Regions from separate parts of the Agarivorans sediminis genome, predicted to be linked through region 1. Evidence: predicted binding sites of a transcription regulator. Region 1 holds the regulator's gene; each other region holds the start of a gene.
What was found. Region 1 encodes sigma-54, which starts transcription at its own class of promoters, with help from an activator protein. Its sites were predicted from a motif close to GTTGGCACGNNNNTNGNNT; they were not measured.
Positions count from the first base shown of each region.

Region 2: a site for sigma-54 is predicted at 712-730, ahead of M0C34_RS05555 (formate/nitrite transporter family protein). Genes of this name have one in related genera too.
Region 3: a site for sigma-54 is predicted at 1,352-1,370, ahead of flgB (flagellar basal body rod protein FlgB). Genes of this name have one in related genera too.

Region 1 is NZ_CP096670.1:3,809,213-3,811,479, reverse strand. Features, by position in the region: gene ptsN (PTS IIA-like nitrogen regulatory protein PtsN) at 1-226, opposite strand, end outside; gene hpf (ribosome hibernation promoting factor) at 235-522, opposite strand; gene M0C34_RS17350 (RNA polymerase factor sigma-54) at 547-2,046, opposite strand; gene lptB (LPS export ABC transporter ATP-binding protein) at 2,097-2,267, opposite strand, start outside.
Region 2 is NZ_CP096670.1:1,237,186-1,239,452, forward strand. Features, by position in the region: gene M0C34_RS05550 (tetratricopeptide repeat-containing sulfotransferase family protein) at 1-381, opposite strand, end outside; gene M0C34_RS05555 (formate/nitrite transporter family protein) at 885-1,742, shown strand; gene M0C34_RS05560 (bifunctional protein-serine/threonine kinase/phosphatase) at 1,752-2,267, shown strand, end outside.
Region 3 is NZ_CP096670.1:1,710,643-1,712,909, reverse strand. Features, by position in the region: gene M0C34_RS07760 (flagellar hook assembly protein FlgD) at 1-491, opposite strand, end outside; gene flgC (flagellar basal body rod protein FlgC) at 502-921, opposite strand; gene flgB (flagellar basal body rod protein FlgB) at 921-1,319, opposite strand; gene M0C34_RS07745 (CheR family methyltransferase) at 1,506-2,267, opposite strand, start outside.

The DNA of each region.
Region 1 (2,267 bases):
TAGCTTGGTGCTGATTGTCGATTCTGCCGTGAGGAATAGCGATACCTTGGCCAATTCCGGTGCTGCCCATTTTTTCCCTGTTTAACAGGCTTTCAAAAATAGTTTGAGCACTGGTATCAAGTTGTTTAGCGACGAGTTCACTTATCAGTTCCAATGCGCGCTTCTTAGAGGAACATTGGACTGTACTAAGCGTACAGTCCAAATTTAGTACTTTATTTATTTGCATTACTTTGGCTAATGTCTGTTTAATTTTTCTTTGTGTTTAATAACTTGGCGGTCAAGTTTATCAATGAGGCTATCAATGGCGGCATACATATCAGAGTGCTCTGCAGTGGCAAACAGCTCTCCGCCATTAAGGTGCAAGGTAGCTTCGGCAATTTGATTGAGCTTTTCTACGTTGAGGATGACGTGAACATTGTTGATTTGTTCAAAACGTCGTTGCAGTTTGGCAAACTTAGTGTGGACATATTCTTTTAGTGATTCAGTAATTTCTACATGGTGTCCAGTAAGATTAATTTGCATATATCTTGTCCCCTTTTGTGGCCGTTATATAAGGCTTTTACGTTGGTTAGAAGGTGGAATCGCTAAAGACTCACGATATTTTGCTATCGTGCGCCTCGCCACCTTGATCCCCTGATCTGCCAAAATGTCAGCTATCTTGCTATCACTGAGTGGTTTGTTGGTATTTTCGGCAGCAACCAGTTTCTTAATGAGTGCGCGAATCGCGGTAGATGAGCATTCCCCACCTCCGTCTGTAGCCACGTGGCTAGAGAAAAAATACTTTAATTCGAAAATTCCGCGGGGAGTATGCATAAATTTTTGGGTTGTCACCCGAGAAATGGTCGATTCATGCATTTCTACTGCTTCAGCCACATCGTTCAACACCATTGGTTTCATTGCTTCAGCACCATATTCAAAAAATGCTTGTTGGTGGTGAACGATACAGTTGGATACTTTTAATAAGGTTTCGTTACGGCTCTCAATACTTTTTATGAACCATTTCGCTTCTTGTAGGTGGCTGCGAATGAATTGAGTATCGGTAGCATTTGACGTTTTGCTCAAAGACGCATAGTGAGAATTGACTCGTAGTTTAGGCATGGCATCCGGGTTTAATTCTACTACCCAGCGGCCCTGGCGTTTTATAACGGATACGTCGGGAATTACATACTGCGCTTGATTCGGTTCTACCGCATTGCCGGGGCGTGGCTCAAGGGTGTGGATTAAACGCATTACTTCGCGTAGCTGTTCTTCTTTGAGTTTGGTTTTGCGAGCTAATAAACGAAAATCCCGGTTGGCCAATACGTCGATATGATTTGATACGACCTCTCTGGCTTCTTTCAACCAAGGTGTTTCTTCAGCAAAACGACTTAATTGAATCATTAAACACTCTTGTAAGGAGCGAGCAGCAATGCCGACGGGGTCAAAATGTTGAATACGTTTTAGCACCGCTTCTACTTCGTCTAATTCTACATCTAGTGCGTTATTATCACTGGAGCGTAAGCCTTCAAGTAGTTGGTCACAGTCTTGAGTGAGGTAACCTGAGTTATCAACCGCATCAATAATCGCTAATGCGATGGCTTGATCTACTTCACTAAAGGGAGTTAAACGCATTTGCCACAATAGATGGTCTTGTAAGGAGTCGACGGTTTCGCCTTGAAACAACATGTCGTTGTCTTCGCCGCCACTAGCAGAGCCTGAACTCGCAGGGCCAGAACTGGCGCTATATATATCATCCCATGTTGAATCAACGGGTAGGTCTTCAGCAACCGTGTCTTGGGAAATGGCATCACCGGCTTCAATTTGGCTAGAGTCAACTTCAGGCTGGCTGTTTTCCGCCTCATCACTTCTTTCGTTGGCCGACTTTTCAACTGAGTCACTGTCGCTTGGCTGCGACTCATCCGCCTCAAGAAGTGGGTTACTTTCCAGTGCCTCTTGAATCTCTTGCTGTAAATCCAGCGTTGATAGCTGAAGTAAGCGTATGGCCTGTTGTAACTGAGGTGTCATGGTTAATTGCTGACCAAGACGCAACTGCAAAGATGCTTTCATTAATTACCGCTGTTCCTTCTTCTTATTATATTTTTCTAGATACACTTTAACTATAGCTTGAATTGCTCGCCGAGATAAACTCGTTTCACATGTTCATTTTCAAGTATCTCTTTGGGCTTCCCTGAGGCTATCAATTCGCCTTGGCTAACGATATAGGCATGCTCACAAACATCGAGGGTTTCTCTCACATTGTGATCGGTAATCAGTACTCCAAGGCCTCT
Region 2 (2,267 bases), 2.0 Mb from region 1:
TTCATCTAAATAGCATTCACCTAATGAGGCGGCAATGTTGGCATTGCCAATACTGCTGTCATAGTTAAAGCACTGCTGATATGAGGCAATTGCGGCTTGAGTAAAGCCTAGTGCTTTTTGGGCATTACCAATATTTTTGTAGGTAGCATTTCTTTGTTGGTCATTTTCAGCATAGGCTAGCAGGTTTTGGTAATGAGTTAATGCGCGGTCAATTTTTTGTTGCTGAAACAGCGCATAGGCCTCTAACTCAAGGCTTTTATAGTCTTGCTGTGATTTTAGCTTGTTGATCTTGTTTATGGTTGAAATAGCCTGGCTGTACTTGCCAGCTTGCAGGGCCTTAACCGCTTTTTCCATAATGGCGTGCCGCATCTCGGGCTTCATTGGTTTTCCTATAGTTCGCAACTATCGATAAATGCGCATTACTTTATAACAAGCTTCAACAATATGCTGCGTCGCCTATCTCATTGCAAAACACAAATTTGGTTTCACGAAAAAACGTTATCTATTCAGCGAATTTATTGATTAACCGGTAATTAAGCGTGATTTGGCTGTATTTTCAGCGATGAATCCTCATTCGCGGTCTTATTTGGTGCAAGACGAGGCGAATGCAGTGCAATATATCAAACTAGTGGTGATCAAAAGTAAACTAAAAGAACGGTATAAGCCTCTATGGTTACTGCATTGTTGGGGTTTTGTGTGGTTTTTGTGTGAGCTGGCGCAACATTTGCAAAATCCTTGTTGTAGGTCAAGGACAGACCCAAGCAGCAAGTAAATCAAGAGCCAAGTGCTCTACTTGTGAAAGGTGTATCACTGGTACGTACCAATGAACACGCTGAATCAAACCGACAGTTTTACTTTACTACTAAGCAATATAGGGAAATATTATGTCTTATCTAGCTCCTTCAGAGTTTGTTACCAAAATGGTTGATGCCGGTGAATCTAAAGTATTCATGTCAACCCGAGATACCGTTATTCGCGCATTTATGGCGGGGGCCATTTTGGCGCTTGCCGCTATCTTTGCTATTACCATTGCGGTAAACACCGGTAACTTCTTAATCGGGGCAATCTTGTTCCCCGTTGGTTTTTGTATGCTTTATTTGATGGGTTTTGACTTATTAACAGGAGTGTTTGTTTTAGTGCCGTTGGCGCTGCTAGATAAACGGCCCGGCGTAGATGTACCTGGCTTGTTGCGTAACTGGGGCTTAGTGTTTTTAGGTAACTTTGGTGGAGCCTTAACCGTTGCGGTGATGATGGCCTTTATTTTCACTTACGGCTTTAACATCGAAGCTGGTGCGGTGGGTGCTAAAGCAGCAGCCATTGGTGAAGCGCGTACCGTAGGTTATGCAGAACACGGTGTGGCAGGTTGGTTTACTATTTTTGTTCGCGGCATGTTGTGTAACTGGATGGTATCAATGGGTGTAGTAGGCGCGATGATTTCTACCAATGTTAGCGGTAAAGTTATCGCTATGTGGATGCCAATATTCTTGTTCTTCTACATGGGCTTCGAGCACTCTGTAGTAAACATGTTCTTGTTCCCATTTGGCCTAATCATGGGCGGTGATTTCTCGGTGATGGATTACTTCCTTTGGAACGAAATCCCTACGGCTTTAGGTAACCTAGTGGGCGGATTAGCCTTTACCGGTCTAACCCTTTACACCACGCACATCAGAACAGCGCCTAAGCGTAAAGTCGCTAAATCAGCGGTAGAAGCGCCTAGCAAAACAGCTTCTGTTAACGCATAAGGTTAATCAATGACGAGCCAGCTGAGTGTTTCGATAGGCCAGTGTTCTGATAAAGGCCGTAAGGCGCTTAATCAAGATTGTTATGGCGTATCTACTCCGCGAGGCTCGCAGCTTAGTCACAAAGGGTTCGCTGCTGTTATGGCCGATGGCATTAGCAGCAGCGAAGTTAGCCAAGTCGCTAGCGAAACAGCAGTAAAAAGTTTCTTAGACGATTATTATTGTACGTCTGAAGTGTGGTCTGTGCAGCACTCGGCAGAAAAGGTGCTAGACGCTACCAACTCTTGGTTGTACTCCCAGTCGCAACAAAGCCCTTATCACTACGATAAAAACAAAGGTTATGTATGTACCTTTAGTGCCTTGGTCATTAAGGGAAATACCGCCCATATTTTTCATGTGGGGGATACGCGGGTTTATCGTTTAAATGACAATGGCCTAGAGCAACTGACAAAAGATCACCGCTTATGGGCCGGTGAAAATAAAAGTTATCTAAGTCGAGCCCTAGGTATCAGTGAATACTGTGAGTTT
Region 3 (2,267 bases), 2.1 Mb from region 1:
TCTGGCATCGGATTCCCGTTAGAATCAGTGCCATCCCAAGAGAACGGAATGTTACCGCTGCCCTCTCCTAAATCGATAACCTTAACCACTTCGCCGGCTTGGTTTTCGACAGTAACTTTTACATTGGTAGTCGCTGCGCCTGTCACCGCAACGCCATCAAATCCAGAACCACTGTTATGACCGTAATCTAAAGGGACGAGTACTTTCTGGCCAACTAAGGTTGAGGCCTGCAGCGCCGCAGATGAATTCATAATAGAGTTCATCGTGTCAAACTTAGTGCCTAGCTCTGCAATACCTTCAGAGGTTTGAAAAGACGCCATTTGCGCAATCATTTCAGCATTGTCGACCGGTTTACTCGGGTCTTGATATTGCAATTGAGTCGTTAACAAGGCGAAAAAGTCTTCTTGGCCAAGTGACTGATTATTATTACTTTCAGGAACCACCGACTCGGGTTCCCAATAGCTGCCTTGTAGTGGATTAATAGTAGACACGGGCTACTCCTTAACTTTTACCCAAATTGAGAGTGCTATTTAGCATTTGTTTCGCAGCTTCTGCGACTTGCACATTAGCTTGATAGGAACGCGAAGCACTCATCATATCGGCCATCTCTTCGATCACATTAACGTTTGGCTTGAAAATGTAACCTTCTTCATTAGCCATCGGGTGTTCTGGGTAATACTCTTTACGTAATGGCGCATCAGACTCTACGATGCCGGCCACTGTGACTTTGGCTGATTCATTCATCGCACCACTGGCTCTATCTAATTCTGCCGCAAAAACCGGTTTTCTAGCGCGATAGGTTTGGTCAATACTCGAACTGATACTATCGGCATTGGCTAAGTTGCTGGCGGTGGTGTTTAAGCGCACCGATTGCGCCTTCATTGCCGAAGCCGAAATGTCAAACACATTAAAAAAACTCATTATTGACCTCCTTTAATCGCGTTCTTTAACCCACTAAACTTACTGGTCAAAAAACTGATCCCGGCTTGGTATTCCAAACCGTTTTGCATAAAGTCTGCTTTCTCTTGTTGCACGTCTACAGTGTTTCCATCACCGGTATCGGGTTGGTCGGGCACTCTGAAACCTAATTCTGAGAACTGGCTTCTTCCCCCTGTCATGTGACGCTCGTTAGTCACATGCATGCCGCCGTTTTGATTAGCCTTGGCAGCTGCAAACGCTTTATTAAAATTGATATCTTGTGCTTTATAGTTAGGCGTATCAGCATTGGCGATATTACTAGCGATAACTTCAGAACGTCGGGCTCTTACCCCTACGGTATGCTGATGAACCCCTAATGCTTTATCAAATGTTATCGCCATAAAAACCTCTCTACACAATTACAAATTCAAATTTGCAAAAGCTGTGCCATAGTTTTTTTGACGCTTTTTACTGAAGGAATATAAGGAGTTAGAGCAAGTGGCCAAGTACAGCGCAGCGCCACTCTAGAGGAAGCGGCAAAAAAGCGGCAAATGTTGCCCTACTCTGCCGCTTTGATTTTGCGTGACTTATTTTAGTTGGTAAACAATGCCAGGGTGGCAGCGTAACATATTAAATCGGTCGGTTAAGCCCGTGATAGATTCAGATGCCCCCAACATTAAATAACCATTAGGGTTCAGCGCTTGAGCAAACTGATTAAGAATTTTCGACTTCACATCAGCATTAAAGTAAATCAATACGTTACGACAAAAAATAATGTCGAACTTGCCCATTAATGCATAACTGTCGAGCAAGTTTAGCGGGCGAAAGTTTACATTTTTTCTCACTTTGTCATTAACTTTAAAGCGCCCATCACTGGTGGCTTCAAAAAACTGACGCTTACGCTCTGGCGATAAACCTCGGGCTAAAGCTAGTGGGTCATACTCACCTTTTTTGCAGTGTTCCAACATAGAAGGCGAAATATCGGTCCCCACAACTTGAACCCCCAATGGTAGGGCTCCTGGCTTTCTAGCTTGATACTCGAGAGACGTCATCATTATCGAGTAAGGTTCTTGACCTGATGAACTGGCAGCTGACCAGATTTTCACCGGCCGTGACATTTTTTGGTAATCAGGCAACAATTTGTCAGCCAGAAGCTGAAAGGGATAGGTATCACGAAACCATAGCGTTTCATTGGTGGTCATAGCATCAACCACCGCAGCTCTCAGCTCTCTTTCGCGCAAACTCATCGACTTCTGCACCAGCTCAGTCAAACTAGATAAGGAATATTGCGCGATCAATGGAGACAAACGGCTTTTGACCAAGTATTGCTTGTTATCGCCTAATACAAT